2 regions of the Dorea sp. OM07-5 genome follow, and region 1 is predicted to be linked to the other one. Evidence: predicted binding sites of a transcription regulator. Region 1 holds the regulator's gene; the other holds the start of a gene.
What was found. Region 1 encodes Rex, which represses fermentation and respiration genes when NADH is low (regulators of the CRP and FNR family bind a similar motif). Its sites were predicted from a motif close to ATTGTTAANTANTTAACAAT; they were not measured.
Positions count from the first base shown of each region.

Region 1 (16,929 bases):
CATTCCTTCCAGTACAAGTCCCGGAAGTTTGCTGATTCTTTCAATCGTATCAGCGCTTTCGTCATTGATTTTGAATCCGATTCTTCCCATACCGGTATCCAGTTTGATATGTACATAAGCTTTTTTGCCAAGTTTCACGGCAAGATCAGACAGTTCTTTTGCCATCTCTTCTGTATATACTGTCATTCGAATCTCGTTATTGATAAGATCTTCTCTCTGATCCTGGAAGACGCATCCAAGAATCAAGATCGGTTTTGTCACATCTGCTTTACGAAGTAATACTGCTTCATCTAATGTAGCAACTGCAAATCCCCATACATAAGATTTTGGCTCCAGAAGATGTGCTACCTGAGCAGCACCGTGTCCATACGCATCTGTCTTAATAACAACGATCATCGGAACATTTTCCTGTAAATTATTCTTCATATTCTCTACGTTTGATTCAATTGCATCCAGATTGATTCTTGCACACACTCTTGTATAATTCTTCATTTTTCTTCCTCCTTATAAATTACTATTTGTAATGTCCGTTGTTGCAAGGCTCTCAAGCAGATCCCTTGCCAGAATACTGTAACTGTTTTTCTTTCTCGCAGCTGTTTCACCACTTAATCCATGTATATAAGTTCCGAGAGTTGCCGCCTCGAATGTACTGATTCCCTGTGCCAGAAGTCCGGCGATCACACCGCAAAGCACATCTCCGGAACCGCCTTTTGCCAGCGCCTGACAGCCACTTGTATTGACACAGGTCCGTTTTCCGGCTTCTCCAATCAACGTTCTTGAATCTTTCAGGACACAGGTAACGTTCCATTCTTTCGTCAGAGATTCCAGCACCTGCTGTCTGTTAGCTCTGATTTCAGGAACAGAAAGTCCGGTCAGTCTGGACATCTCTTTCATATGCGGAGTCAGGATAAACCTTCCTTCTGTAAGATATTCTGTATATTTCAAATGCTCCGCAAGCAGATTCAGTCCATCTGCATCGATCACACATGCTACTTCCACATTGGACAATACGGTTTTTAAAATCTTCTTTGCAGTCTTGGATCTACTAAGTCCGGAACCAATGCATACCGCATCTGCGTGACTTAAAAGCCGTTTCACTTCTTCCTTGTCAAATTCTGTATAGGTTGTGATGATTGCTTCCGGCAGGAGTGCCTGTAAAATGATCCGGTTCGATTCCTCCGTATAAATCTGCACCAGTCCGGCTCCCATCCGATAAGCTGCCATTGCATTAAGAAATGCAGCTCCGCTCATCCCTTTACTTCCGGCGATCACAAGCAGCCTTCCATAAGTACCCTTATTGGAATCTTCCGGTCTGTCCGGCAGCATTCTGATATATTCCTCTCTGTCCGGCAGATATGCAATGTTCTTGTTCTTCTCCATCGTCCGGAGTGATATTCCGATATCTGTCACTGTGACTTTACCTGCATATTCTTTTCCAGGATAAAAGATAAGTCCGATCTTCTCAACCTGAAACGTCACTGTATAATCTGCGCGGAATGCAATACCAAGCACACAACCATTTCCGGCATTGATTCCCGATGGAATATCCACTGCAACTTTTGTTCCGGACGCTTCATTCATCCACTCAATAACTTCCCGGTAATGCCCGGTTACTTCCCGACTCAGACCAACACCGAATATAGCATCAATGATCAGGCTGTATGTGCCATCCGGGTAGTGGTCGCGGATCGATCCTCCAATGCTTTCAAAAAGCTTCCACTGATATCGGCATTCCGCACTTAAATGTGCCGGATTCCCCGCCATAAAAACAGTAACCGCACATCCTTCTTCTTTTAAAAGTCTCGCGACAGCAAAACCATCTCCGCCATTATTTCCCGATCCACAGACAATCAGAACATCTGTAAAATCCAGCTTTTCCTTTTTCATGGAATCAATACAACTCCTCGCCGCACGTTCCATCAGTTCCAGTGATGGGATACCGAGATTCTCTATCGTATCCTTATCTGCCGCCTTCATACTGTCTCCATCCGGTAAAAACCTCATATGCTCATCTCCCTAATATAATCGTACTTATGACACCTGCGGAGTCACAAAACCTTACATCCGCTTACTGACAAGCTCACATGAATGCAGGCTTTTCTGCTCTGGTATCATATAAAAAGGACGTATAAAAACAAGCCTGTATACACATGCCTGTTTCTATACGTCTGCTTTTACTAGTTCTTTCCTTTTTTGCGCTGGTCTTCATTATAACGACTGATGTTATAAGATAACTGCATCAGACTCTCTGACAAATGCACATTCTCAACAATGATATTATCCGGCAGATTGAGGTCTGTATGTGCAAAGTTCCAAATCGCGCGCACGCCGTTCTCCACAAGCATATTCGCAACTTCGATTGCCTTCTCTTTTGGAATTGTAAGTACAGCAATCTCTACATCATTCTTCTGGACAAAGGACTTCAACTCGTCCATCATGCGGATCGGCACTCCACGAATCGCAACTCCCTCCAGACGCGGATTTACATCAAAAATTCCGGTCAGGATAAATCCACGTTTTTCAAACGCTGCATAATTTGCAAGTGCCTGTCCCAAATTACCTGCACCAATGATTATGATCTTATGATCTTCTTCCAGTCCCAGGATTTTGCCGATCTCTGTATATAGATATTTGACATTATAGCCGTATCCCTGCTGTCCGAATCCTCCGAAATTGTTAAGATCCTGACGAATCTGAGACGCAGTAACCTTCATCCTTTTGCTCAGATCGTTAGAAGAAATACGTTCTACCCCATTTTCAAGGAGTTCTCCTAAATATCTATAATATCGCGGCAAACGTCGGATGACTGCCTGTGATATTCCTCGATTATCCAATTTTTTCACCTTCCCATATATATTCTAACTGTTATTATATAAAATTGTATGAATAAAGTCAATTTTTTAGTAGTTTTTTTATTACGTTTTCGCTATAATAAGAACGTATGTGAACAGATAAGGAGGAATTTTTTATGATACTCGCCTGTCATGGAATTAACAAAGCATTTGGTGAAGAAATCATTGTGAAAGATGGTTCTTTTCATATAGAAGATCATGAGAAAGCTGCCCTTGTAGGCCCGAACGGAGCCGGCAAATCTACTATTTTCAAGATAATTGCCGGAGAACTGCCGTCAGATGGTGGTTCCGTCATCCTGACCAAAGGAAAGACTATGGGATATCTCGCCCAGCATCAGGACATGAATACAGATCGTTCGATCTACGAAGAAGTGCGCACGGCAAAAGCAGATATCATTGCCATGGAACAGAAGATCCGTCAGCTGGAACTGGAGATGAAGGATTTAAGTGGAGACTCTCTGGAAGACCACATGGACTCCTACAACCGGCTGACCGCAGCATTTGAACGCGAAAATGGATATGCTTATGAAAGCGAACTGACTGGTGTCTTAAAGGGACTAGGTTTTCAGGAAGAAGAATTTACCAAACCGGTGAATACGCTCTCCGGAGGACAGAAAACCCGTGTTTCTCTCGGCAAACTTCTGCTTACTAAACCGGATATTCTGCTTCTGGACGAGCCGACCAACCACCTGGATCTGAATTCAATCACGTGGCTGGAAACTTACATATTAAATTATCCGGGTGCAGTACTGATCGTCTCACACGACCGTTATTTTCTGAACCGGATTGTTACGAAAGTCATCGAAATAGAAAACGGTGAACTGATGACTTATTCTGGTAATTATACTGATTACTCTCAGAAAAAACAGCAGATCCGCGAAGCGCGTATCAAAGAATATCTCAACCAACAGCAAGAGATCAAGCATCAGGAAGCTGTTATTGAAAAGCTCCGCTCTTTCAACCGCGAGAAATCAATCAAACGGGCGGAAAGCCGTGAGAAAATGCTTGAGAAGATCAAGCCGGTAGAAAAACCGATAGAAACAAACAAAGACTTTCAGTTAAAGCTGGAACCTGCAACCATCAGCGGTAATGATGTACTGACGGTAGAACATTTAAGTAAAGCTTTTCCACCACAGACGTTATTTTCAGATATCAGTTTTGAGATCAAGCGTGGCGAACACGTTGCGATCATCGGCGATAATGGAACCGGCAAGACGACTCTGCTTAAGATTTTAAATCAGGTTCTCCCTGCAGACAACGGAACTTTCACCCTTGGTACGAATGTCCAGATTGGCTACTACGATCAGGAACACCATGTGCTCCATATGGAAAAGACAATCTTTGAAGAGATTTCGGATGATTACCCGACTCTTACAAATACGCAGATCCGGAACATGCTTGCAGCATTCTTATTTACCGGAGACGATGTCTTTAAACGGATTTCCGATTTAAGCGGTGGTGAAAGAGGACGTGTTTCTCTTGCAAAGCTTATGCTCTCTGAAGCAAACTTCCTGATCCTCGATGAGCCGACCAACCATTTAGACATTACCTCAAAAGAAATTCTGGAAAAAGCGCTGAATAATTATACCGGAACACTGCTCTATGTTTCGCATGACCGTTATTTCATCAATCAGACTGCCACAAGAATCCTGGATCTTACGCATCATACGTTTGTCAATTACATTGGAAATTACGATTATTACCTGGAGAAAAAGGAAGAACTCACAGCTGCATATACAGAAAATATCGATATGACTTCTGATTCTTCCACCGATTCCGGTGAAGTCTCCGCTTCCAAATTAAGCTGGCAGGAACAAAAAGAACTGCAGGCTAAGGAACGCAAACGCCAGAATGAATTAAAAAAGACGGAAGAACGCATCAGCGTACTCGAAGACCGCGACCGGGAAATTGATGAACTTATGGTACAAGAAGAGATTTTCACAAACTCTGTCAAATGCCAGGAACTCGCCAAAGAGAAAGTACAGATTGCGGAAGAGTTGGAAACTCTTTATAAAAACTGGGAAATTCTTGCTGAAGACTAAATTATCTTAGTCAAAACTACTGTTCTTATCGCATAAGATAAATAATACAAAAAGGCTTTGACTGCGAGAAGTTAAAGCCTTTTTTACTTAACGGTGCAATTCCAATTATATAATCATACCGAATCATCACTTCATCTTTATTCGATTGTCCATCTCATTATGATTCTGCCGTTTCCGTTTTCACCTGTGGCTGCTCTTTTTTTCCGGCTTTTTTATAAGCCTCCTCATAAAAATATTCCTGGGCAGAAAGTGGCTCTTTGTCATTCCTTATTCTTGTATAATTTCCATCCGGGTTCATTTTCCGCGCCTGGACATTGTCATTTAACATAATCCGGAAATCTTTAAGCAGACATTCCTTCAATCTTACATCCTCCACCGGCGCAGCTACCTCCACGCGGCGTACCGTATTTCTTGTCATAAAATCCGCCGATGCGATATAAACTTTACTGCGCTCTTCTGTTCCGAAAATATAAATACGGGAATGTTCCAAAAAACGTCCTACAATACTGATCACGCGGATATTTTCTGTCTTTTCCGGAACTCCCGGCAGCAGACAACAGATTCCACGTATTACAAGATCAATTTTTACACCTGCTTTTGACGCTTCCGCCAGTTTATCAATGATTTTCTTATCTGTCAGCGAATTTAATTTCACACCGACATATGCCGGTTCTTCATGTCTGGCGTGTTCAATTTCCTCATCAATCATTTCCAGCACACGGTTCTGCAGGCATTTTGGTGCGACAAGAAGTTTCTCTGACTGTTCAACAACTTCACCTTTCAGAAGTGCCTGGAATACATTGGATGCTTCCAGACCAATTGCAGGATCTGATGTCATCAGGGATAAATCTGTATACAGTCTGGATGTTTTCTCATTATAATTTCCCGTTCCGATCTGTGTAAAATATTCCACATGATTATCATTTTTTCTTGTGATCAAACACAGCTTGGAATGCACTTTATATCCATCCAGCCCATAGATTACCTGACATCCGGCATCTTCCAGTCTTCTGGACCATTCAATATTATTTTCTTCATCAAATCTTGCACGCAGCTCTACAAGAACAATAACCTCTTTTCCATTCTCTGCCGCCTCTACCAGTGCTTCCACGACTTTGCTCTGCTTTGCAAGGCGGTACAGAGTCATTTTTATTGAAATAACATCCGGATCTTCTGCCGCCTCATTTAACATATGAAGAAATGGGCGGATAGACTCATATGGATAGGAAAGTAACTTATCTTCCCTGCGTATCTGCGCAAGAATACTCTCACCATCCTGAAACATCGGTGATTTCTGCGGCACCTTTTTCTCATAAAACAGTTCCGGATTTTTTCTCAGACGGTCCTGGATTTCAAATACAAATGAGAGATCCAGCGGTGCATCCGACAAAAACACATGCGTCTTGTCCATTTCCAGATATTTACACAATGTTGCAACAACATTTTTATTCATTTCTCTTGAAAATTCTATGCGAACCGGAGTCAGTTTTTTACGCTTTTTGATAAGATCTGCCATAAAATCACGATAATCCAGATCTTCATCATACAATGCATCCGCATCGATATCCGCATTTCTTGTAATACGGATCACAGATTTTGCCTTGATACGGTATCCTTTAAATACTTCCGGCACATAATGCAGGATAAATTCTTCTGACAGCATAAAAGTGCCCGGATGATCCGGCAGTTCGATCAGACGTTTAAACACATTGTTTGAGCACGGAATGATACCGAGACGCTCTTTTTTACTCTTCGTTTCCAGTACTGCAACAATATATATATCTTTGTTCCTAAGAAATGGGAACGGCTGTCTCTTGCTGATGATCGTAGGCGAAATGAGAGGTGCAATCTCTGTCTTAAAATATCGTTCCAGTCTCTGACTGACTCCCTCGTCGATATGCCGGAAATCTACAAAACGTACGCCATACGCTTCCAGTTCCTGCAAAAGATTTTCGAAAGCTTTCCCGTGTCTTTTGCCAAGCCGCTTTACTTCTTCCAGAATTGCCTCGATCTGTTCTTTGGCTGTCTTCTTTGTTTTGTTGTCACGGATTTCTTTGTGCAGTAACATCTGATCCTGCAGCGATCCGACTCTGACCATAAAAAATTCATCCAGATTTGTCTGAAAAATAGAGGCAAAGGTAAGACGTTCACATAATGGAACGTCTTTACTCTCTGCCTCTTCTAATACACGTTCATTAAACTTTAACCACGATAATTCCCGATTACAATATATATTCTTCATAACAGTACTCCTTTTACTTTTTTGCCTTTTACAAAAATACCATAGTTCTGTTTGAAGTATATCTGTTTTCCGTAAAATCTCTGTAAAGTTTAGTCCTCTTTTAATTTTTCTGCAATCGCTTTAATAAAGTCTTCGCTGTTCAGCACAGTCGGATTCTCAAGTGTTGTAATAAGTGCCAGGTCTTTTGTCATTTTGCCGCTTTCAATTGTATCAATCGTTGCTTTTTCCAGCTTGTCTGCAAATGCCATCAGCTCTTTGTTTCCATCCATCTCACCACGTTTACGTAGTGCTCCTGTCCATGCAAAAATTGTTGCCACAGAGTTTGTGGATGTCTCTTCACCTTTCAGATGTTTGTAATAGTGGCGCTGTACGGTTCCGTGTGCTGCCTCGTACTCATAATATCCTTCCGGAGACACAAGCACAGATGTCATCATTGCAAGTGAACCAAATGCAGATGATACCATGTCACTCATAACATCTCCGTCATAATTCTTGCATGCCCAGATATAACCACCCTCGGATTTCATAACACGGGCAACCGCATCGTCGATCAGTGTGTAGAAATAAGTAATTCCTGCTTCTTCAAATTTGTCTTTATAATCTGCATCGTAGATATCCTGGAAAATATCTTTGAATGTATGGTCATATTTTTTGGAAATTGTATCTTTCGTAGCAAACCAGAGATCCTGTTTTGTATCCAGTGCATAATTGAAACAGCTTCTTGCAAAGCTCTCAATCGAATGATTGATATTATGCATTCCCTGTACAACTCCGGCACTGTCAAAATTATGTACGAGTTCTCTTGTCTCACTGCCATCTTCTGCAGTATAAACAAGCTCTACCTTTCCTGCTCCTGGAATCTTCATCTCAGAACCTTTATACACATCTCCATATGCATGTCTTGCGATGGTGATCGGCTTCTTCCAGTTTTTTACACAAGGTTCAATGCCCTTTACAACGATCGGTGCACGGAATACCGTTCCATCTAAGATAGCACGGATTGTTCCATTCGGGCTCTTCCACATTTCTTTTAAGTTATATTCTTTTACGCGGGCGGCATTCGGTGTAATTGTTGCACATTTTACAGCGACTTTGTATTTTTTCGTCGCATTTGCCGAATCAATCGTCACCTGATCATCTGTCTCGTTTCTGTGTTCCAGTCCGAGATCATAATATTCAGTATTTAACTCTATGAAAGGTTCCAAAAGATTTTCCTTAATCATCTTCCAAAGGATTCTTGTCATCTCGTCTCCGTCCATTTCCACAATTGGTACTGTCATTTTAATCTTAGCCATGTTCTTCTCCCTTTCTACGTTATTTTCTATATTCTATCTGATTATTATTCTTCCAGATGCAGGTTCTGCATTACATTTTTGATATGCTGATTCGCAAGTTCTTCTGCCTTGTCTGCGTCTTTCTGTTTGATTGCTTCCAGAATCGCCCGGTGTTCCTGAATGGATTTTTCGGCCCGGTGTTCTTCGCCAACAGAAGTCTTTCTTGCCAGCTTCACATACTTATGAAAATCTGTCAGGACATGTTCTAATATACGGCTGTCCGATGCTTCGTAAAGAACTCTGTGAAATCTTCCGTCAAGTTCGGATACTTGTTCTGCGATAGAACTCTGCTCCTTTTTCAGACGAAATTCTGACAGAAGAAGCATCTCTTCCAGCTCTTCAATCTGTTCATCCGTAATATGCTCAGTTGCCCATCTGGCGCACAGACCTTCTAACATCGAGCGGATCTTAAAGATGTCTGCTACATCTTTTCTTGTAATTCCGGTCACATAAGCGCCTTTATTCGGTACGATCCGTACCAGTCCTTCCAGTTCAAGCTGACGGAGAGCTTCCCTTACCGGTGTACGGCTGACTCCCAGTTCATCCCCGATGGAAATCTCCCTAAGCTCATCATTTTCTTTGTATTTACCATTTAATATATCTTCACGCAGTCTCTGAAAAACTCTTCCTCTCAGAGACTGATCCTGATATTCCATCATTTTTATACCTCTCTCAATTTGTTCGTTGTTATCTGAGACGGATGCCAAGCTCTTTGCACGCCTCATCAATAACACCTAACAGTTCTTCATCTGTCAGGACGGTGACACGACCGCTTTCATATTCCTTATCTACCCACTCTTTTACTTTGTCAACAAGCTTGCTGTTCTTGTCAACCTGCTTCTCTTCTTTCAGTCCGAAGTAAGTATTGATCCAGTGTGCGATTCCCGCAAGACCGGATGTATTTGAAATTGCAACAAGTGGCGGGCGATTCAGGAATTTATCTGTATCGAAAATATTATAAATCTCTTCATTTTTCAGCAGACCATCCGCATGGATTCCTGCACGGGTAACATTGAAATTCTTTCCGACAAACGGTGTCCTCGACGGGACTCTGTAGCCGATCTCTTTCTCGTAATACTCTGCAATCTCTGTGATCACTCTTGTGTCCATGCCATCCAGTGTTCCTCGAAGCTGTGCATATTCAAATACCATAGCTTCCAACGGTGTATTACCGGTACGTTCACCGATTCCAAACAGCGAACAGTTTACACTGCTTGCACCGTACAGCCATGCGGTTGTAGAATTGCTGACTGCTTTGTAGAAATCGTTATGTCCATGGAACTCGATCAGTTCGCTCGGAACTCCGGCATGTACACGAAGGCCATAGATAATACCCGGAATGGATCTTGGGATCACGGCACCCGGATAGTTGATACCATATCCCATCGTATCACAGACTCGGATCTTCACCGGAATCTTATATTCTTCCATCAGATGCATAAGTTCCAGACAGAACGGAATCACGAATCCGTAAATATCAGATCGTGTAATATCTTCCAGATGACATCTAGGTGAAATTCCTGTCTCCAGACATTCACGAACGACAGAAAGATAATGGTTCATTGCCTCTCTTCTTGTCATTTTCAGTTTATAAAAAATATGATAATCAGAACAGCTTACAAGAATACCGGTCTCTTTCATACCGATCTCTTTCACAAGTTCAAAGTCTTTCTTGCTTGCACGGATCCAACTTGTGATCTCCGGAAACTTATATCCTCGCTCCATACATTTATAAACGGCATCTCTGTCTTTTTTACTGTAGAGGAAAAATTCACACTGTCTGATCTTTCCATTCGGTCCGCCCAATCTGTGAAAATAATCATAAAGCGTTACGATCTGATCTGTCGTGTACGGAGTTCTGGACTGCTGTCCATCGCGGAAGGTTGTATCTGTGATCCAGATCTCATCCGGCATACTGTGCGGTACAATACGGTCATTGAATGCAATCTTCGGGATCTCATCATAGTGGAACAGATTCCGGAACACATTCGGTTTATCGACATCTACGAGCGGATACATATGCTCTTCCAGCTGCAACAGATTGCTGTGTTTATCAAGGTATACTTTTCTATCTTCCATTGCTGTCATCTCTCTTTCCGTAACAAATACTATTCTTTTTCAATCTTTATGTATGATTGTATACAATCATACATTGTATGTCAAGAAGAAATTAAAATTTTTATGAGGAAAATAGAAAAGCAATATGAATATCTTAGGTTCTCTCCTATTATACCCATACTGCTTTTATGTCTGTAGCATCTCTGTATTCAATTATTACTTCCACCAGATGACCTGGCAGAAAGTCATGTTTTGCTATATCATACTTTCAGCATTTCTTTTCATTAGTACAGTTTTGCACTGATCTCTCTCGGGCGAAGTCCTTCATCTTCCAGTGCCTGGAGAATCTCATTCTTATGCTCTGTTCCAAATGCTTCCATTGTGATACGAAGCTCCACAGCCGCATTACGGTTCGTGCTTACAAACTGGTTGTGTTCCAGTTTGATAACGTTACCTTTGGCATCCGCAATCGTCTTCGCAACACGCACTAGCTCACCGGCTTTATCCGGAAGGAGTACAGATACAGAGAAGATACGGTCTCTCTGGATCAGACCATGCTGTACAATAGATGACATCGTAATAACGTCCATATTACCACCGCTTAAGATTGCAACTGCTTTCTTACCTTTTAAGTTCATCTGTTTCAGCGCTGCAACTGTCAGAAGTCCGGAATTTTCGACAACCATCTTATGGTTCTCTACCATATCAAGGAAAGCGCCGATCAACTCATCGTCCTCTACGAGCAGAATCTCATCGATATTCTCTTTCGCATATGGGAAAATATTTTCTCCGACACGTTTTACAGCTGTACCATCAGCAATCGTATCTGCGCTGTCCAGTGTAACCGGCTCACCCGCATTAAATGCTGCAGTCATACTTGCTGCTGCTTTCGGCTCTACACCGATGACTTTGATCTTTGGGTTCAGCATCTTCGCAAGTGTTGATACACCTGTGATCAGTCCGCCACCACCGATCGGAGCAAGAATATAATCAACTGTAGGAAGTTCCTGTACAATCTCCATTGCGATACTTCCCTGTCCGGTTGCAACTTCCAGATCATCAAACGGATGTACAAATGTGTATCCTTTCTCTTCGGCAAGCTTCAGCGCATACGCACATGCATCGTCATAAACATCACCATGAAGGATAACTTCCGCTCCATAGCTCTTTGTACGGTTGACTTTGATAAGTGGTGTAACTGTCGGCATAACGATTGTTGCTTTACAGCCAAACTGCTGTGCTGCATAGGCAACACCCTGTGCATGGTTTCCGGCAGAAGCAGTGATGAGTCCACGTTCTCTCTCTTCTTCTGACATTCTGCTGATCTTATAATAAGATCCACGTACTTTGTAAGCGCCTGTATACTGCATATTTTCCGGTTTCAGATAAATCTTACCACCTGTCTCTTTGCTTAAATACTCGCTGTAAACCAGCTTGGTAGGCAGTGTGACTTTTTTCACGATCTCACTCGCCTGTTCAAAACTTTCCAGTGTTAAACTTTCCATCTTTGTTGCCCTCCTAATTCTCGTCTTCCTTCGCAAATAACGCATTTACAAATGCATCCGCATCAAATTTCTGCAAATCATCTATTGTTTCTCCGACACCGATGTACTTCACCGGTATACCAAGTTCTGCCTGGATTGCAACTGCAATACCACCCTTGGCTGTTCCATCCATCTTCGTCAGTACGATTCCGGTAATATCCGCAACATCATTAAAATCCTTTGCCTGCTGCAGTGCATTCTGTCCCGTTGTCGCATCCAGCACGACCAGCGTCTCTCTGTATGCTTCCGGAAATTCCCGGTCAATGATACGATTCATCTTTCTGAGCTCTTCCATCAGGTTCTTCTTGTTGTGCAGTCTTCCTGCCGTGTCGCATAAAAGTACGTCTGCATGTCTTGCCTTTGCGGCTGCAACTGCATCAAATACAACGGATGCCGGATCGGAACCTTCCTGACCGCCGATCAGCTCTGCCTGCGATCTGTTTGCCCATTCTTTTAACTGTTCACCGGCAGCAGCACGAAATGTGTCCGCAGCAGCCAGTACGACTTTCTTATTCTGGGCACGCAGTTTTCCTGCGAGCTTGCCGATTGTCGTTGTCTTTCCGACACCATTGACACCGATCATCATTACAACAGAAGTCTTGTCTTCAAATTCATAAGCAGTCTCACCAACATCCATCTGTTCTTTGATACTCTCAATAAGAATTTCTCTGCAGTCTGCCGGTTCTTTGATGTGACGCTCTTTTACCTTTTCTTTCAGGTCATCCAGAATATCATAGGTTGCCTGAACGCCCAGATCTCCCATGATCATAACTTCTTCCAGTTCTTCATAAAAATCATCATCAATATGTGTAAATCCGTGAAAAATGCTGTCCATTCCGGATACAATATTATCTCTTGTTTTCGTAAGCCCTGAAACGAGCCGACTGAAAAAGCCGCCCTTTTTCTCCTCTGCCATAACAGCCTCCTCTTATCATACTATTATTTTAATTCATTTTCCAGTAAATCTACCGAAACAAGGGTTGAAACACCTTTTTCCTGCATTGTGATTCCATATAATCTATCCGCAGCGATCATCGTTCCTCTACGATGTGTAATTACAATAAACTGTGTATTCTCTGTCAGCTTGTGTAAATATTTTGCAAAACGGTCTACGTTATTATCGTCCAGCGCCGCCTCGATCTCATCTAAGAGACAGAACGGTGAAGGCTTGAGATTCTGTATTGCAAACAACAGGGAAATCGCCGTCAATGCTTTCTCCCCTCCGGATAACTGCATCATATTTTGCAGTTTCTTTCCCGGTGGCTGTGCGATAATGCGGATTCCTGCTTCCAGAATATCTTCATCTTCCATAAGCTCAAGCGTTCCTTTACCACCACCGAACAGTTCTTTGAATACGGTGTCAAATTCCTTGCAGATCCGTTCAAACTGCTCCCTGAACTGCTTACGCATCGCTGTATCCAGCTCCGCAATGATCTGTTCCAGTGTCGCTTCCGCTTCCACAAGGTCATCGTGCTGGTTCTTTAAGAACGTATAGCGCTCGGAAACATTCTTGTAATCCTCGATTGCGTTTACGTTTACGGAACCTAACTGCCGGATTTCGCCTTTTAACTCCTGGATACACTTTTTCATTTTGGAGAGATCTGTAAGGTTCGCATTCCTTAATTCCTGTGCATGACCATATGTGATCTCATATTCATCCCACATATAATTAATCTGTTTTTCTGTGGATTCCTCGTAGCCTTCTTTCTGGCTTTCCAGGCGGAATACTTCCTTATCCAGATTAGACATATGTTTCGAAAGTTCTTCCCGTTTCTTTAAGAAACTTTTGTGTCTCTGGTTCAGTTCTTCACGCTCTTTCCTTGATTTCTCAATCTCCTGCCGGATCTCTGTAAATAAATCTCCGGAATTTGCAATCGTCTCTTTCAGCTCACGGATCTGTAATTCCTTATCTTCGATTTCTTTGGAATTACCGCCCTGGCTTGCTGTAAGTTCTTCCATTTCCTGTGTGAATTTATCAATTTCTTCCTGGATACGTGTAACATTTTCTGTAATAAATGTTATCTTCTGCTCCTGACTTGCATTAGCAAGATGCAGAGTCTCCACCTCTTTCTGACATAAAGTTTCTTCCTCTCGGATCTGATCTAATACAGTCTGATCCGCTTCAATTCTGGCATTTAACTCCTGCTCCATCTTCTCTGATGTATCCAGCTCTACCTGTATAGATTCCTGATTATCAGAAATATTTGACATCTCATGTTCCAGCTCTTCTGATTCTCTGTTAATATCTGAAATCATGTTCTCTGACGTATGGATCTTCGCCTCCGCCTGATCAAGGTTCATCTTCGCTGTATTCTGAACGACATATGCCTTCTGCAATTCTTCTTTTAACAGCTCTATCTTCTCATAATATCCGGTACGCTTCGTTCTCTTTTCATTCAGAGACTGCTCCAGATCATTCATCTGTGCTTTTAACTTCTGTACCGCTTTTTCCAATTCTTCAATCTCTCTCCTGCGGCTTAACAGATTACTCGTATTCTTAAATGCACCACCAGTCATAGAACCACCTGGATTGATCAGTTCTCCTTCTAACGTAACAATGCGGATTGACTGTTTGTATTTTCCCGCAATCTGGATACCATGATCAATGTGGTCAACAACAAGCGTACGTCCCAGAAGATTCGATGCAAGACCGTTGTATTTCGGATCGACTGTAACAAGTGCATTCGCAGGTCCGATCACTCCCGGCTCTTTCAGCGCTTCCGGTCTGCCGATTCCATTTCCCGGACGAATACTTGTAAGCGGAAGAAATGTTGCACGTCCAAACTTATTCTTCTTAAGGAACTGAATCATCCGCTTAGCAGTATCTTCATCACGGGTAACAATATTCTGGATACTTCCGCCAAGTGCAGTCTCAATCGCAATCTCATACTGCTTTTCTACTTTGATGAGATCTGCAACAACACCGAGAAGTCCCGGTTCCTGGTTCTTGTTGTCCATGACACGCCGAATGCTGTTTCCATATCCATCATAACGCTCTGTAATATTTTTCAGAGACTCCAGTCTGGACTGCTCCCGGTGATAAGAAGTCTGGCTGATACGGAACTGTTCCGACAGCCGGTTCATCTCTGCCTGAATACTTTTAATCTGTTCTTCATATGTATTCTGCTTCTCATTAAGTTCAATGATCTGTGCGGAAATATCTTCTAATTCCGCAGCATATTTTTCTTTCTCTTTCTGCTGTTTGTTTCCGGATGTCTGTTCCTCTAAAATCCGTTTTGTAAGCTCTGAACGACGCACCTGGATCTGTTCCCGCATCGTGTCATATTTCTGGATCTTTGCTTTCGTAGATGCACGGTTATTCAGCACATCCATGATATTGCTGTTACCGCGGTCAATCGCATCTGTCAGTTCTGCAATCTTACTCTGTACTTCAACAAGTGTCAGTTTCGCCTTATCTTCCTTGTCCCGGCTTTCCTTATGTTCCGCAAGAATTACCGTCTGTTCTTTCTTAAGTTCAGCAAGCTGGCTTTCACGTTCACTCAGTTCCATCTCAATGCTCTGTGCACGCTGGGCATAATGCTCATCGTTCATACGTGCACTGTGGATCTGTTCTTTTAAAAGTGCGATCTGGTTCTCCAGCTGCTGCTTAAGCATGGAAGTCTCATTCAACTGATTCTTGGAGTGTTCAATGGATTCATCAATCGTCTCCATCTGCTCTTCTACAGCTTCATATTCCTGCTTCATTCCATCATAATCTGCAGAAGCTTGCTCCAGCTCTTCTTTAGTAAGCTTAAGCTTGTCTTCCACCTGACCGGAAAGATCCTTAAGTCTCTCTGTCTCCAGAAGAAACATATTAATATCGTATGTCTTGAGCGCTTCTTTCTTCTTCAAATATTCTCTTGCCTTTTCCGATTGTCGTTCCAGTGGACCGATCTGTTTCTCCAACTCAGTAAGAATATCATTGACTCGCAGAAGGTTCTGACGCTCTTCTTCTAACTTCTTAACAGAAGTATTCTTCCGTCTCTTAAACTTAACGATACCTGCCGCTTCATCAAAAAGCTCTCTTCGCTCCTCCGGCTTTCCGCTTAAGATCTTATCAATCTGACCCTGTCCGATGATCGAATACCCTTCTTTACCTATTCCGGTATCATAAAAGAGTTCATTGACATCTTTCAGCCTGCATGTACTGCCGTTGATCAGATATTCACTTTCGCCGGAACGGTATAACTTTCTTGTTACCGTCACTTCCTCATAATCAATCGGAAGCTGATGATCAGAATTATCCAACGTAATCGCAACCGATGCATAACTTAAAGGCTTACGGTTCTCTGTCCCGGAGAAAATAACATCCTGCATCGTGCCTCCACGCAGTTGCTTGATTCGTTGTTCACCAAGTACCCACCGGACAGCATCTGCAACATTACTCTTACCGCTTCCGTTCGGTCCGACAATTCCGGTAATTCCGTTATGAAAGTCAAACTTTAATTTGTGCGCAAAAGATTTAAATCCATGCACTTCAATACTTTTTAAATACATACCTCACCTACTCAATGTTCTTTTTCCGAAGTGCCAGTATACTCTGGTAAGCAGCCTCCTGCTCCGCTGCTTTCTTTGTGCGCCCGGAGCCGACTCCATATCTGTCGTCACCGATCTGGACAGCCACTTCAAACACTTTATTATGATCCGGTCCTTTTTCTCCAAGCAGCTCATAGGACACAGGTTCCTTAAAGTTTGACTGTACAATCTCCTGCAGGATAGTCTTGCTATCATAAAAGAGCTTCTTATTTTCCAGATCTTTTAAAATAAATCTCTCAATAAACTCTTTTGCATTAGCAAAACCACCGTCCAAATAAATTGCACCGATCAGTGCCTCCATCGCATCTGATGTGACAGATT
Region 1 is NZ_QUKZ01000002.1:50,068-66,996, reverse strand. Features, by position in the region: gene alr (alanine racemase) at 1-492, opposite strand, end outside; gene DXC04_RS02100 (NAD(P)H-hydrate dehydratase) at 505-2,004, opposite strand; gene DXC04_RS02095 (redox-sensing transcriptional repressor Rex) at 2,178-2,834, opposite strand; gene abc-f (ribosomal protection-like ABC-F family protein) at 2,969-4,894, shown strand; gene ppk1 (polyphosphate kinase 1) at 5,052-7,136, opposite strand; gene DXC04_RS02080 (NADP-dependent isocitrate dehydrogenase) at 7,226-8,431, opposite strand; gene DXC04_RS02075 (GntR family transcriptional regulator) at 8,476-9,129, opposite strand; gene DXC04_RS02070 (2-isopropylmalate synthase) at 9,158-10,549, opposite strand; gene ilvA (threonine ammonia-lyase) at 10,813-12,033, opposite strand; gene ftsY (signal recognition particle-docking protein FtsY) at 12,047-12,988, opposite strand; gene smc (chromosome segregation protein SMC) at 13,012-16,569, opposite strand; gene rnc (ribonuclease III) at 16,577-16,929, opposite strand, start outside.

Region 2 (16,929 bases), on a different contig from region 1:
GCCAAGACCTCTGAGCTTCTCTTCGAATCTCTCATATCCTCTTTGGATATATACAATATCATCTACAATTGTAATGCCTTCTGTTGCAAGTCCTGCAATACAAAGTGCAGCTCCTGCGCGGAGATCCGGTGCACTCACTCTTGCTCCGCTGAACTTCTCAACACCTTCGATAGTTGCTGAGTTGCCTTCCACTTTGACATTCGCTCCCATTCTGGCAAGTTCGTCCAGATATTTGAAACGATTTTCAAAAATACTCTCTGTAATTGTGCTTGTTCCCTTGCAAAGTGCAAGCGTCACACCAATCTGTGGCTGCATATCCGTTGGGAATCCAGGATATGGAAGTGTCTTCACATGTGTACTTGTAAGATCTCCCTTGGATACAACACGCACTGCATCGTCAAATTCTTCTACCTCACAGCCAATCTCTTCCAGTTTGGCAATCGTAGCTTCCAAATGCTTCGGAATGACATTCAATACTGTCACATCTCCTCTGGTTGCCGCTGCCGCAAACATAAATGTTCCGGCCTCAATCTGATCCGGAATAACTGAATACTCTGTACTGTGAAGCTGTCTGACTCCACGAATCTTGATCACATCTGTTCCTGCACCACGAATATTCGCTCCCATGCTGTTCAGGAAGTTTGCCACGTCTACAACGTGTGGCTCTTTAGCCACATTCTCCATAATTGTAAGACCGTCTGCCATCGCAGCCGTCATCATTACATTGATCGTAGCGCCTACACTGACAACATCAAAATAAATATGTTTACCAACAAGCTTCTCAGCTTCTGCCATGATCTTACCATATTCAATCTCTACTTCTGCGCCCAGTGCACGGAAACCTTTCAGATGCTGGTCAATCGGTCTGCTTCCGATATTACATCCTCCCGGCAGTGCCACTTCCGCATGTTTGTACTTTCCGAGCATTGCGCCAAGTAAATAGTAAGATGCACGGATCTTTTTAATATAATCATATTCTATACTGAAATCATGAATGCCTCTTCCGTTGATCGTCACAGTATGACGGTCAATTCTATTCACTGTCGCTCCGATTCCGGCAATTGCGTCCAGTAATACATTAATATCGTTGACATCCGGAAGATTATCAATCTTAACTGTCTCATCTGTCATGATCGCAGCCGCAAGAATTGCAAGTGCCGCGTTCTTTGCTCCCCCTATTTCGACCTCTCCGACTAACGGATGGCCACCTTTAATAATATACTGTTCCATTAACCACACCTCTATATAATATTGCTGTCTATGATATAAGCATATTGGATATAGCAGTTATGCCCATTTTGTTCTCTTAAAAATCTAAAACAGGAAGACTCCCACTTCCTGAGTCTTTGCTATTATAGCACAAATCCAACATTTGTAAAATATTTTTTAATTTTATGTAATTATTTTGTAACATTTAATCCGTTTTCAAGCACACGAAGAACTTCCTCGATTGTCTCTTCCAGATCCCGTCCTTCCTCACTGATCGTGAGATCTGCATACCGTTCAAATAATGCGGTACGCTCCTCATACAGATCTTTTAATCTCTGACCGTCTTTTAACACAACACCTCTGTTTTTAGCATTATGGAGTCTGTTATTTATTGTCTCATACGACGTATGTAAATATACGATCGTTCCGGTCTCTTTGTAATGCCTCATTGCATTCTCGCAATATACAACACTTCCTCCCGGCGAGATAACAGCACGCTCTTCCTGAATCTCCGCATTCACCCGGTCTTCAATCCGTAAGAAACCTTCATTTCCTTCTTCTGCAATAATCTCTTTAAGCAAACGCTTCTCCACTTCCTGGATTACCAGATCTGTATCTACAAACTTATATCCCAGTCTCTTAGCAACAACAACACCGACTGTGCTTTTCCCCGATGCCGGCATTCCGATAAATACGATATTCTTCATATTTTTCATCCTTTAGTCTGTATTTGTTTGAAATCTTTTGATACTTATTACATTTTAATCCTATCCATTTTAACATAAGATTCCTTTTTCGTCCACTTCTTGCTTCAGAATCTACTGCCTTTACAAGATTCGAACTCATTTTTTATCATTTTCTGACCAATTCTACCAATACCGCTCTGCCTGATCTGCCAACGGATACTTTACCATAAAAAATAAGAACCGGAAATCCTTTTATTCCTCCGGTTCTTATTTTGTATAAATTATCTCTTCAGGATACACTCTCATTCAGAAAATAATATTTTCTCTGAAAGTTTCTCCGCTCCTGCCTTCGGCGGCATATCTCCTGACAGGTCATTACCCACACCAGCTCACGAAGCCAGTCATCTTCCATTTTCGTCGGAAGATCATCTGTTTTATCCTTCTGCTTATCTGCAAAGTCGATCTGACCTTTCACATTTGCATAAACACGACCGCATATCATCTGTATTTGCAAACGATCCGGATACTCATCATAAATCATACTGACGTCATATTCCAGCCGGTCGCATTCTGCCTCTACATATGGCAGAATCTTTTTCACTTCGGCCGGATACATACTCTTCATATAAGATACATCCCGGCTGTTTTCCCGCTCCCAGGCTGTATCGATTGGCAGCTGATTTTGATATGCCATATAAAAAGGCAGTTTCTCGCTCATCGGTTCTGCTCCTTCCAGGGAAATTATCTGCTTTATTATATGCATTTTTTCATAAGCTGTTCCCTGAAATCTTTTCTGTTATTCATTTTTTGCGGCTTCAAAATTCCGATGCAGAAGTTTGTGTTCTTTTCCTTTCAGCAAGCCATCGTACAACGTCTGAACCAACGGATTTTCATTGGACTTCTTAATCTGGGTATTCACATCTGAATCATAAAGACCCTTCATTCTTGCTGATTTTGTTCTCGGTCCGGCCGGTACCGGCTGTCCACCACCCATGACACAGCCTCTGTAACATGCCATTACTTCTACGAAATCATAGTGTACTTCCCCGGCCTTGATCCGCTTCAAAAGTGCATCTGCATTTCTGAGACCACTTACGATTGCCGCACGAATGGTTCTGCCGTTGTAATCAAATTCTACTTCTTTCAGGCCTTTCTCTCCACGCACACCGCTGAATTTGATATTATCCATATCTACACGGTTATGTCCTTTACGCAGACGTCTCAAAACCGCTTCGGTCACACCGCCGGTTACACCAAAGATCACTCCGGCACCGGATCCGATTCCAAATGGCATATCTGACGCTTCAATTTCCAGATTCTCAAAACGGATACCAGACTTGCGAATCATGGAAACGAGCTCGGTTGTTGTCAGTACATAATCGATATCCTGCTTACCGTTTGTTGAAGATTCCGGTCGTAAAATCTCAGCTTTCTTCGCTGTACAAGGCATAATAGATACAGATACCACTCGTTTTCCGAGATTCTTCTCCGGATCTTTATAATATTCCCGTACTACAGCGCCGAACATCTGCTGTGGTGACCGGCAGGTCGAAAGATTCTCGGCAAATTCCGGATAACGGTTTTCACAATATCTTACCCATGCAGGACAGCAGGATGTAAAGAGTGGCAATTTTTCTCCGGATTCCAGCCGATTCAAAAGTTCTTCCGACTCTTCTATAACTGTAAGATCCGCACCGTAAGATGTATCAAATACTTCATCAAATCCCATACGATGCAGGACATTTACCAATTTACCCATAACATTTTCGCCACGCGGCAGACCGAACTGATCTCCTACTGCCACACGGACTGCCGGTGCGATCTGTGCGATCACTTTGGTATCTTTATCTGCAAGAAGATCCCAGATAACATCCATGTTGGTCTTAATACTGATTGCGCCTGTCGGACATACAACCCGGCATTGTCCACAGTTCACGCAGTCGGTCTCTGCAATTTTCTTATCAAATGCAGGTGTTACCAGCGCTTTTGTTCCTCGATATGCAAAATCAATTGCATTTACTGCCTGCACATTGTCACACATACGTACACAGTCACCGCACAAAATACATTTATTCGGATCTCTCACGATCGCCGGCGAACTGTCATCGATCGGCTGTAATTCTTTCGTATTTTCAAATCGGACATCCATAACACCCATCCGGTGCGCAAGGCTTTGCAGCTGACATTCTCCACTTTTGATACAAGTTGTACAGTCTCTGCAGTGCGCTGCCAGAAGTAACTCCAGAATTAATTTCCGATACTTCATCAGGCGCGGTGTATTTGTATAGATCACCATTCCGTCTCTCGGTGGTTCGGAACAGGATGCAAATGTTTTTCCTTTATCATTTTCTACTGTACATAAACGACAGGCACCATATACAGACAGTTCTGAATGGTAACATAAGGTTGGTATATCAATATCTGCTTTACGAATGACGGTAAGAATATTCGGTTCATCCGTAAATTCTACTTTTCTTCCATCTATAGTCATTACTCCCATGACGTTTCCTCCTATCTGGCAACAGAAATTGCCTTAAACGGACACTGTTCCATACAGGCTCCGCACTTAATGCATTTCTCCTGATTAATGTGATACGGTGATTTCAACTCACCTTCAATTGCTCCAGCCGGACAATTTCTTGCACACTTGGAACATCCTTTACAGATGTCCGGATCAATCTGGAACTGTCTGAGATTTGTACAAACCCCTGTTTTACACTTCTTTTCCTCAATATGTTCTCTATATTCTTCTGCAAATGCATTCAATGTACTGATAACCGGTTTTGGCGCACTCTTTCCAAGTCCGCATAACGCGGTACTCTCAATCATATCGGCCAGTTCACGCAACTCATCTATATCTGTCGGTTTTCCATTTCCGGCTACGATTCTTTCAAGAATCTCCAGCATTCTTTTTGTACCTTCTCTGCATGGCACACATTTTCCACAGGATTCTCTCTGCGTAAAGCTCATAAAGAACCGGGCTACTTCTACCATACAGGTATTTTCATCCATAATAACAAGTCCGCCGGAACCGATCATCGCTCCGATCTTCGCCAGCGAATCAAAATCCATCTTGCTGTCCAGCTGTTTCTCTGTCAGACATCCGCCCGATGGTCCGCCGATCTGAACCGCTTTGAACTTTTTACCGTTCTGAATGCCTCCACCGATATCATAAATAACTTCCCGGAGAGTAATTCCCATCGGCACTTCGATAAGTCCTGTGTTTCTTACATTACCTGTCAATGCGAATGCTTTTGTTCCCGGGCTTTCCGGTGTACCGATACCCAGATACCACTCTGCGCCGTTTTGAATGATCATTGGTACATTTGCGTAAGTCTCAACGTTATTTAATACTGTAGGTTTTGCCCAGAGTCCCTGCTGTACTGTACGCGGCGGTTTTACTCTCGGCATACCACGTTTGCCCTCAATAGATGCTGTCAGCGCACTTCCTTCGCCGCAGACAAATGCTCCGGCTCCTCGGTTGATATGTAAACGGAAGCTGAAGTTTGTTCCCAGGATATGATCTCCTAAAATTCCAATCTCTTCCGCCTGATGGATTGCCGTCTCCAGTCTCTGGATCGCGAGCGGATATTCGGCACGGACATAAATATATCCTTCCTGCGCCTGAACCGCATATGCAGCGATCATCATACCTTCGATCATGCGGTGCGGATCACCCTCCATAATACTTCTGTCCATGAATGCGCCCGGGTCACCTTCGTCACCGTTACAGACTACGTAACGAATCTTTTCCTTCTGGGATGCTACCTGTTTCCATTTACGTCCGGTACGGAATCCTGCACCGCCACGTCCTCTTAAATTTGACTCATAAATCATATCGATCACGGATTCCGGTGTCATCTCAAACAATGCTTTTTCTAATGCAGAATATGCTCCGACCACCATCGCTCCTTCGATGTGATCGGCATCGATATGTCCGCAGTTTTTCAATACAAGTCTCGTCTGCTTTGCGTAAAATGGGATCTCTTCCTGTGAAGCATAGACCTGTCCGTCCATATGATATAACAAACGTTCAATCGATTTTCCTTCGCAGATTGTTTTCTGATAGATCTCTTCACAATCATCCGGCGACACTTTAATATATAAATAATTATGTGGTTCGATTCTCACCAGCGGTCCCATTTCACAGAATCCGTGGCAACCACTCTTCATAACCTTGGTATGTGCAATCTCTGCGCCGAACTCCACCGATACATTCCCGTCATTCTTTGTCAGTTCCAGCATTTTCTGGTAAATTTTATCTGAACCCCCGGCCAGACATCCTGTTCCACCGCAGATCAAAACGCGACATTTCGCACGCTGCCGCTTCTGACATTCAGTACGATATTCTTTTAATTCCGTTCTGTTCTCTATCTTCATGTTATTCTCCTCTCAACTCTTTCAGCAGATCCACTACTTTTTCCGGTGACATCTTAGGATACACAACATCATTTACTGTAATCGCCGGTGCCAGACCACATGCCCCCAGACAGGACACCGTCTCCACAGTAAAATACAGATCGTCTGATGTATGCTTCTTATCATTTAATCCGAGTTCCTTATACAAACGTTCCAGGATCGGAATGGATTTTCTCACATGACAGGCTGTTCCATCACAGACTTTAATGACATATTTGCCTTTCTGCTCGAAAGAAAAATTCTCATAAAAACTTGCCACGCTGTACGCCTTTGCTTCCGTAATCCCGATCTGTTTTGCCACATATGTCAGAAGTTCCGGTGGCAGGTATCTGTACTCCTCCTGAATATCCTGGATAATCGGGATCAATGATCGTTCTTCTCTTGTGTGTCTTGCTATGATTTCATCTGCTTTCTCATAATACGATGTATCTAACATAATATCCTCATCCTCCTTTTTGTTCATTTTTCCCTGATATTGGCTATTTTTTATCAATTTATTGTATATTATATCATAGAAATTATTGATATGTTTATATCAATATCCGATGTCTTCCATATAGAATTTTATATATCCTAAAAAAAGATGCACCCTCAGGCACACCTTCTTTCTTCTAGACAATTATATTTCTTCAATTTTCCTTCTCAGATGCTCAAGAAATTCTTTTTCTTTCTGATTCATCACATATCCTTTTTTATATATCAGTGCATCCCTCATTTTATGTCTTAGAAATCCGACTTCCTTCTGCACAAGATGATACCGTTCCAGCATCTTTTCCGGCAGCGGAGATACCCACATATAACTGTTCTTCACTTCTCTTAAAATATCAAACTGACTTCCTCTTTCAAAAATATATATTTTCTTTTTCGGATGATAGGCTTCCCTTCCTTCCCGGTAAAATTCAATATATTCTCCGTTCGGGAGCCTGGAATCTCCATGTAAGATTTCTACTCCGTCCGATAATTCTCCCGGAGACTGAAAATCCTTTTCTGCAAGTTCTCCGTCTGCGGAAGTCAAAAGTAAATAATCAAATTCATTGATCACCTGCATTTCCAGATTCCGAAGCTGAAGAAGCGATTGGTAATCCTCCTGCTTTCTCCGCTGATACCGTATAATTCCAAGATCATATCCATTCTGACCGATACTGTCGATTGCCGTCATCGTACTTGTCTCCCGGAAATCCACATCCATCTCCATCTGGTCATCCTGGTTGCTGATATACTCGGCAAAAGCATGCGCAATATAGCTGGCCCGGGGCACACAAAATCGAAGTGTCAGCTTTTCACTGCGTTCTTTTCCATAATGTTCCCTTAGCTCATCAACATCCCGGATGACTTTTCTGGCATATTCCAGAAAATTCTGTCCGTCTCTTGTCGCCTGTACTCCTTTTGAGGAGCGTTTAAAAATCTGTATGCCAAATTCTGTTTCTACATTTTTAATTGCTTTGCTTAAGTTTGGCTGCGCAATGTAAATCTCTTTTGCAGTCTGTGAAATCGATCCTCTTTTATCTATTTCAATAATGTATTTGAAATCCGTCAAATTCATTTGTATCTCTTCCCTTTTCCATGATGCCGATGTTCCGTTCCGCCTTATTCTCTACGCGAAACGAAAAGGCGACACATCTTTTGTATCGCCTTTTCATTCTAAGCTCTTTCGCTGTAGTGATGTGCTTCTTCAAGCATCATATCTTTTACTTTCATCAGACGGATCTGAGAGCTTCTCTCGTTCTCGTCCAGCTTCATCGTGATATATTTGATTGTCTCCTGAGCCTCCGGAATTGTCACATGCTCCAGCGCATTTACACGACGTCTTGTCTTCTCGATCTCAGCCGCCATAAGCTGGCATGCTTTTTCTGTCTCCGCAAGTTTCAACATATCCGGCAGAATGTCCGCCAGTGATTTTACAGCACCATCCAGATCACTGGATGTAAATGCAAATCCATAAGAATAAATATCATTGGCATCAGCAGTCCTTGTCTTCGTATTGAACACAGGAATGTCAACGCTCATAACATTTTTATTGCCTACTTCCAGATTTACTTCCTGTTTTGGTGCCATCAGTGCGGTATTCAACGTAGCCTCATCCATTCCGGCTTTGGCTATAACAAAGTTCTTATTTGCAGAGAGGATTCCGGCTTCTACTTTCTGACGAAGTGCCATGTTCTCCTTTACCAGCTCCAGAAACTGACGCATCAGCTCATCACGCTTGTCTTTCAGGAGCTTATGTCCCCTTCTTGCTGTAACAAGCTTCTTCTTCGTCTTGGTCAGTTCCATCCGGGTAGGAGTGATCTGTTTCGATGCCATTCGCTACCTCCTTATTTCCATTACCTGATTATTGCTTTCCATAATACTGGTCTAAGAATTTGTCGTCGATACGTTTCAACTCTGCTCTTGGCAGCATAGACAATAATTTCCAGCCAATTTCCAGTGTCTCCTCAATAGATCTGTCGTTGTCATATCCCTGGGAAACATATTCTTTTTCAAATGCTTCTGCAAATTCTGCATATTTCAGGTCAATCTCTGTTAAGGCAGCTTCTCCTAAGATTGTCATCAGTTCTTTTGCATCTTTTCCACGGGAATACGCAGCAAATAACTGGTTCATCGTATTGGAGTGGTCTGCTCTTGTTTTGCCTTCACCGATACCTTTATCTTTCAGACGGGAAAGAGACGGTAATACATCAATCGGCGGCTGTAATCCTTTACGATACAGCTCACGACTTAAGATTACCTGACCTTCTGTGATATATCCGGTAAGATCAGGAATAGGATGTGTCTTATCATCCTCAGGCATAGTCAGGATTGGGATCATAGTGATACTTCCGTCTTTACCTCTCTGACGTCCGGCTCTTTCATACATTGTTGCAAGGTCTGTGTACATATATCCTGGATATCCACGACGTCCAGGTACCTCTTTCTTCGCTGCGGAAATTTCACGCAGCGCATCTGCGTAGTTCGTGATATCTGTCAGGATAACCAGAACGTGCATATCTTTTTCAAATGCCAGATATTCTGCTGCTGTCAGTGCCATACGAGGAGTTGCGATACGCTCTACAGCCGGGTCATTTGCAAGGTTGATAAACAGAACGGTTCTGTCAATCGCACCTGTCTCTTTGAATGACTCGATGAAGTAGTTAGACTCTTCGAATGTAATACCCATTGCAGCAAATACAACGGCAAATTTCTCATCTGTTCCACGTACCTTTGCCTGTCTTGCAATCTGGGCTGCCAGCTGGGAATGTGGCAGACCGGAACAAGAGAAGATTGGCAGTTTCTGTCCACGAACCAATGTATTCAGACCATCAATGGCAGATACACCTGTCTGGATAAACTCTTCCGGGTACACGCGGGCTGCCGGGTTCATAGGCAGACCATTAATATCTCTTCTTTCCTCCGGCAAAATCTCCGGTCCATCATCAATCGGACGTCCCAGTCCATCGAAGACACGTCCCAGCATATCCGCAGATACACCAAGCTCCATGCTTCGTCCGAGGAAACGTACTTTACTGTTACTTAAGTTAATACCGGCAGCATTCTCATAGAGCTGTACTACTACGTCATCTCCATCTACTTCCAGTACTTTACAGCGTCGTTTTTCTCCGCTTGCGAGTTCGATTTCACCAAGCTCGTCGTATTTAACGCCTTCTACACCTTTTACCATCATCAGCGGTCCGGCAACTTCCTGTATTGTTCTATATTCCTTTGGCATAATTAGAAGTCCTCCTTCCCGATCGTTCCTGCTACTTCTTTACCGAGTTCATCCATGATCTTCTCATATTCTGTCTCAATATTTTCAGCTAATGTATATTTATAACGACCGATTTTCTCTCTGACATCCATTACAAGAAGATCTTTCATGGATGCACCTTTGTTCAGAGCTTCTGAAGCCTGATCATAGAATGCAAGAACCAGTTTCATCATCAAATACTGTTTACGAAGTGGTGTGTAAGTATCTATTTCGTGGAAAGAGTTCTGATGCAGGAAATCTTCACGGATAGATCTTGCTGCTTCCATCTTCAGACGGTCAGACGGAGACAATGCATCCATACCTACCATCTGTACAATCTCTTCCAATGCTGCTTCTTCTGTCAGAAGGCTCATCATTCTCTGACGGTCATCCATCCAGTCCGGAGCAACGGTTTCATTAAACCAGTCTTTCATATTATCCAGATACAGCGAATAACTGGTCAGCCAGTTAATAGCCGGAAAATGTCTCTTATATGCCAGTGCGGAATCCAGTCCCCAGAATACCTTAACGATACGAAGGGTTGCCTGTGATACCGGCTCTGATGTATCACCACCCGGAGGAGATACGGCTCCGATTACGGACAGGGAACCTTCTCTTGCATCTTTACCGATGGAAACTACACGTCCGGCTCTCTCGTAGAACTCTGCCAGACGGGAACCTAAGTATGCCGGGTAACCTTCCTCACCAGGCATCTCTTCCAGACGTCCTGACATCTCTCGAAGCGCCTCTGCCCAACGGGATGTAGAATCTGCCATCAATGCTACAGAATATCCCATATCACGGAAATACTCTGCAATCGTAATACCTGTATAAATAGATGCCTCACGGGCTGCGAAAGGCATATCGGATGTGTTCGCGATCAGAACGGTTCTTTCCATAAGGGAACGTCCTGTCTTCGGATCCTTCAGTTCCGGGAACTCATTCAGAACGTCTGTCATCTCATTTCCACGCTCTCCACAACCGATGTAAACTACGATGTCAGCTTCTGCCCATTTTGCAAGCTGATGCTGGATAACTGTCTTACCGCTTCCGAAAGGTCCCGGAACGGCTGCAACTCCACCTTTTGCGATTGGGAAAAATGTATCAACAACACGCTGTCCTGTTACAAGCGGTGCATCCAGCGGCAGTTTCTTCACATATGGACGTCCTGTACGAACCGGCCATTTCTGCATCATTGTCAGCTCTTTGTCTCCGTCCTTCGTCTCCAGAACTGCAACAACTTCTTCTACCGTAAATTCACCGGATTTGATCTCTTTGACTGTTCCGCTTACTCCATAAGGAACCATGATCTTCTGCTCAACAACTGCTGTCTCCTGAACAGTACCGAGCACATCTCCCGCTCCAACTTCTTCTCCGACTTTTGCAACCGGAACAAATTCCCATTTCTTGTCTCTCTTCAGGGAAGCAACTTCAACACCACGCTGTAAGTTATTTCCCGAAATCTTCATAATATCATCCAGAGGACGCTGGATACCATCATAAATGCTTGTGATCAGACCAGGGCCAAGTTCTACTGACATTGGTGCCCCTGTTGATTCTACCGGTTCTCCCGGTCCAAGTCCTGATGTTTCTTCGTATACCTGAATTGATGCCTCATCACCGTGCATCTCGATGATCTCTCCAATCAGACGCTTTTCACTAACACGTACAACGTCACGCATGTTAGCATCTCGCATTCCGGATGCGATGACCAGCGGTCCTGCTACTTTTTTAATCGTACCTGTACTCATTTGGACGAATCACCCTCCATTTCTTATTTTATTGTTGCGAAAACAGAATATCAGAACCGACAGCCACTTCCACAGACTTCTTAACGCCCGCGACTCCTGCTCCCGTATTACCGGCAATGCCAGGAATCTGGATGATCGCCGGGATGATTTCTTCCTGATATCTTGCAATTTCATGTTTTAACTGATCGGCCCAGGCTTCTGTAATATAAATAATTCCGTAACCACCTGTTGCCAGTTTGTGAAGCTCTTCGGCAGCTTCTTCATGGGTAGTAACCGGAAATGTGTCAAGCCCCAGTGTAGCAAAGCCGTAGATGCTGTCATAATCGCCTAATACTGCAATCTTATACATACATTTCCCTTACCCTTTCCCGAATAGAATCATCCGGCAGGTCGTTAAGCTTACCGGAAAGAATGATTCGTACCGTTTTTATTTCATTCTGTCTTGCAATTACATAGGCAATTACCGGTCCTATTGTAAATGCATTATATTTCTGCGGGCTAATCGTCTGGATGATCCGGTTGTCGCACCACCGTTCAAATGCGGATGGAGATTCCAGAAGTGCCTGCGCACCTTCTGCATATGCCGTTCCCATCAGATAATCACGAAGCGCTTCCTTACCGGAAAGTGCCGCTTTGGAAAGCTGATCCACACTGACACTGTCGCACTCCGCCATTGCCCTTTTCATAAAGTCTATAGATTTCGCGGTTTTCTGTGATCGCACTGCAATCTTAATATCTGCAACTGCAACCGTTGATTCTGCATAATCCCGGATGATCTGGGCTTTTGACGCTTTACCTGCCGCATATACGGCATCCAGCGTTGCTCTGTCGATCATCACGTCGCACAACTGACCATCTCTTGTATGAAGCAGTGTCTCATAAGCATCCGCTGCCACATGCTGCATGTAGTCCGGAAGTCTGGTAAACGCTTTCTCTCTTACGATCTCCAGCATCTCATCCCCCGGAATCGCTACATCATCATAGAAAATGTGCCGGTTCTTTTCCTCCGTGCATACTTCCTTGATCGCAGCTTTCAGATTATGGAAAAGTTTTGGATAGGAAAGTACTGCAAAGTTCTCCATGTCAATGGAAAGATCCTTCACTACCTCCCAGATCTTCTCTTCCTCTCTGGTCAGTATCGCCTCTGCATCTCCGGAAGTATCTGTGCCTCCCCACCCCTTCTCTTCCAGGAACTGCAGGCACTGATGATAATTCTGGCATGCAATCAGCTGGTCGATCGTGCTGTTTGAAAACAGTGACACTTCCAGTGCACGTATGCGCGCAACCGCGTAGGTATACTGTTCACTCATGTTACTTCCTCCTGTCACGCGTTACGCAAATAATATATGGTATACTTTGTCAGACAATTCGTCTTTTTTCTCATCGAACATTGCCTGTAAAGTACAGTTCTCTTCTATCCCGCCATAGGCAAGAACAAATCCATTCTCAATCTTTCTTTCTTCTGCGGAAATCTTAAGGCTTCCGCCTTTGTCCCGCGCAGTGTTCTCCACTGCATTTTTAAAGTCGTCAGACATTCTCTGGAGATCTCCTGCGGAAAAGAAGATTTCTCCGTCCTGCGGCAATGCATATCTTGCAAGTAATTTTAATAAAACTCCAAAATACTCTTCCTCATTCATAGACTCCAGAGACTGATATGCCTTATCCAGCACGTTCTGGATCATCTCCTGTTTTGCTGCCAGAAGTTTTGTTCTTCTCTGCAGATCAACGGAAGATGCCGTACGCTCTTTGTAATTCACTGTATCCAGTTCGGATTTGTGGGCAATCGTCTCGGAAATCTTCTTAGCATCTGCCTCAGCCTGCGCTACAATCTCGTCCGCTTTTGCCTTTGCTTCTGCAATCTTGCTGTCTGCTGCCGCTTTCGCTTCATCCAGGATCTGACTTTTTATTTTTTCTAATCCTGTCATCGCTTCTTTGCTCCTTCCTGTTTTATACCTGAATTGCTGTTACTGCCAGAATAGAAATCAGGAGTGCAAGAATTGCGTATGTCTCAACCATTGCAGGGAACAGCATTGCTTTACCGAACTGCTCCGGTTTTTTAGCTACAATTCCGATTGCTGCCGCTGCTGTCTGTCCCTGTGCTTTACCAGAGATCAGTCCAACGATTCCGATTGGCAGACATGCTGCAAGGATCAGAAGTCCTGTCTGTGGATCAAGATCTGCTGCGCCGCCGCCAAGGAGACCAATCTTGGATAATGTAATGAAACCAACCAGCAGTCCGTAAATTCCCTGTGTACCAGGAAGCAGCTGCATGATCAATACTTTTGCAAATTTGCTAGGGTCTTCTGTTACAACTCCGGATGCTGCCTGACCTGCGATACCAACTCCGATTGCTGATCCTGCTCCTGCGAGAAATACTGCTACTGCTGCGCCAAGTAACGCATATACAAGTCCTAAATTACTCCAAATACTCATGATAAAGTTTCCTCCTTAATATCTACATATTTTGTATCTGATTCAAATGGTTCAAATGGTTTTCCACCGCCTTCGTAGAATTTTCCGAAAAATTCCACAAACTGAAGACGGTTCGTGTGCACATATGCACCAAGTAAGTTGATCGCAAGATTCAAAGTATGTCCCACCACGAACACAATCGCAAATCCGATCGCACCAACCACGCCTTTTCCAAACATGCTGCCCATCTGGTTTACAACAGATGCAATAACACCGGTTGCAAGTCCGAGAGCTAACAGACGTGAATAAGATAATACATCACTGAGCCATCCGGTAATATTATAGATGTCATACGCTCCAAGCGCGATCCTGAGAACCGGATTTTTATTTGCTCTTCCTGACATCAGAAGCAGTCCCAGTGCACCGATAATCGCAAGCGCTTTTGCAAGCGTATTCACAAACGGTGGAAATACGATTTTTGCCTGTGCTATAGAAGCAAAAATATCAGATGGGATCAGCATCAGTAAAAGTCCTGCCAGAAATACATACCATAAAATAACATCACAGAAAAAGTCTAATACTTTTCCTTCTTTCAGAAGCATGTAACCTTTGATTCCAAGGCCGACAAACAAATGTACAAGTCCGAATGCCATGGAATAGATCAACAGCTTCATCGGATTATTCAGCGGCGCAAACCATAATGGCTTGATCGTTATATCTTTATTAAAGAATGTCTTTCCTACAACATCGACAACGTCTCCGAAGTAACCGCCAAATAATACACCCCACACAAGTGTAGATAAACCACAGAACATAAACATCTTCATGGACTTTCTCATACTCTTGCTCATCCGTGGGAATTTCTTCAATACTACAAAACATGCGATTGCAATGATCGCACCGTATGCAGCATCAGATAACATCATACCAAAGAAGAATACATAGAAAAACGACATGATTGTCGTCGGATCAAACTCTCCTTTATGCGGAAGTCCGTAGGATTCCAGAACACCTTCTACACTGTCTGAGAAAGCATTGTTCTTTAAAATAACCGGCGGTTCTTCCTCTTCCTTTAACTCTTCCACATCCATCACACAATCGTATCTGTCTGCGATTGCTTTCTTAAGGACAGGAACTGTTTTCTCTGCAACATATCCGCTAATTACGAATGTTCGCTGTGACTGTGGAAGTGTGCCAAGCACTTCGTACTTCTCTGCACGGAGTCTGAAATAATCCCCCACTACTTTCAACTCTTCTCTGCTTGTGGCATATCCTTTGATCTCTTCCTCTGTCACTTCAATCTCTTTGTTCAGTTTCTGGATCTCGGCTTTCAGATTCTCTTTTTCCTTCGCCGGGATCTGGTTGGATATCTGCGATGGTCTTGCAAATCCTCCAGCTCTCAGAGCTTCTTCGGTCTTCTCTGCCTCTTTTTTCAGACAAAATACAGCAAGATAAACCGCGTCTGCATCTTCGGAAATGATCTGCACATCCAGTGCTTCAATCTCCGGACACTCTGCAGCTACCTTTTCATGAATAGCCGCTTCATCTGTGCCCGCCGGCATCGTTCCAAGTAACATTGCTGTTCTGGCTGTACCTGCATAATTCATAGGTGCATCCAACGAAAGCCACGGTTCAAGCGATTCAATCCGATTTTCAATCTTCACAATATTTGCTTTGATCTCTGCAATCTCTTTGCTCTTTGTGAGCAGAGCATCTGCTTTTTCAATGACTTCGTCTTTTTTCGCTGTGATTTTCTGGAATTCATCCTGACTGACAAGCTCTTTTCCCGCTAACCCGGACAACATTGACTGCTTCTGCGGTGCATATATATCAAGGATACCCAGCGCCGTCTCTGTAAGCTGTGCTTTCTTCTCAAAGCTAAGCTTCGCATTCACTGTGTCCATCTTTTCAAAGCCTTCTTCATCAGCGATCTGGTTCATCTCCATAACGCCGAGTGCCTGCAGCTTTTCCAGAATTGCTTTGCGGTCTTTTTTAAGTGCGCAGATACTGACTCTTTGCATCTGCAATACTGCCATAGATCTATCCCTCCTTTACATTTTCTTTCCGGTTAGATCTTGATCAAACCAGCTGTGCAATAACTGCTGCTATTGCTTCGGCTTCTTTACTGCCCGCTTCCCGCTTTAACGAAACAATCTCTTCATCTACTTTCTGAAGTGCGTCCTTTACCGCTTCTTCTCCGGCTTTCTTTGCTTCATTCATTGCGAACTGCGCATTTTCTTTTGCTTTTGCTTCTGCTTCTTCTTTTATCCTCCCTGCAGATGCATCCGCTTTTTCAAGAATCTCGGCACATGCTGCATCGGCTTCTTTCATGGCCTTATCTGCCTCACACTCCGTGTCCTTAATGGTTCTAATGGTCTCTTCTACCATTCCTTCACCACCTCCCTCGCGTTCGTTAAAACTTTGTTGTAAGTTTGATTATAATACCGCAATTATCAAATGTCCAGAATAATTTGTATCCGAACAAGAACAAGCGCGCTTATTGTTGTGGAATTTACATAATTTTTATATATTTTTCAAATAATTCAGACATTCCAGTGCAAATGATGCAAATGTCCTTCCAGATTCATTCCCGGAAAATTATTTTGCCGCAACGCTTCATATAACACGATAGCGACTGAATTGCCCAAATTCAGAGAGCGTATGTCTCCCAGCATCGGAATACGGATACAGTCCTCCTCATGATTCACTAATATTTCTTCCGGAATTCCTG
Region 2 is NZ_QUKZ01000010.1:59,835-76,763, forward strand. Features, by position in the region: gene DXC04_RS10580 (UDP-N-acetylglucosamine 1-carboxyvinyltransferase) at 1-1,230, opposite strand, end outside; gene DXC04_RS10585 (shikimate kinase) at 1,401-1,916, opposite strand; gene DXC04_RS10590 (hypothetical protein) at 2,185-2,613, opposite strand; gene DXC04_RS10595 ([FeFe] hydrogenase, group A) at 2,692-4,395, opposite strand; gene DXC04_RS10600 (NADH-quinone oxidoreductase subunit NuoF) at 4,407-6,275, opposite strand; gene DXC04_RS10605 (complex I 24 kDa subunit family protein) at 6,277-6,750, opposite strand; gene DXC04_RS10610 (LysR family transcriptional regulator) at 6,934-7,857, opposite strand; gene DXC04_RS10615 (V-type ATP synthase subunit D) at 7,956-8,615, opposite strand; gene DXC04_RS10620 (V-type ATP synthase subunit B) at 8,644-10,017, opposite strand; gene DXC04_RS10625 (V-type ATP synthase subunit A) at 10,020-11,786, opposite strand; gene DXC04_RS10630 (V-type ATP synthase subunit F) at 11,815-12,135, opposite strand; gene DXC04_RS10635 (V0D/AC39 family V-type ATPase subunit) at 12,128-13,096, opposite strand; gene DXC04_RS10640 (V-type ATP synthase subunit E) at 13,118-13,711, opposite strand; gene DXC04_RS10645 (V-type ATP synthase subunit K) at 13,734-14,219, opposite strand; gene DXC04_RS10650 (V-type ATP synthase subunit I) at 14,216-16,234, opposite strand; gene DXC04_RS10655 (hypothetical protein) at 16,278-16,586, opposite strand; gene DXC04_RS10660 (tRNA (cytidine(34)-2'-O)-methyltransferase) at 16,742-16,929, opposite strand, start outside.
Region 2: the regulator Rex is predicted to act here: its motif matches at 6,835-6,854, upstream of DXC04_RS10605 (complex I 24 kDa subunit family protein).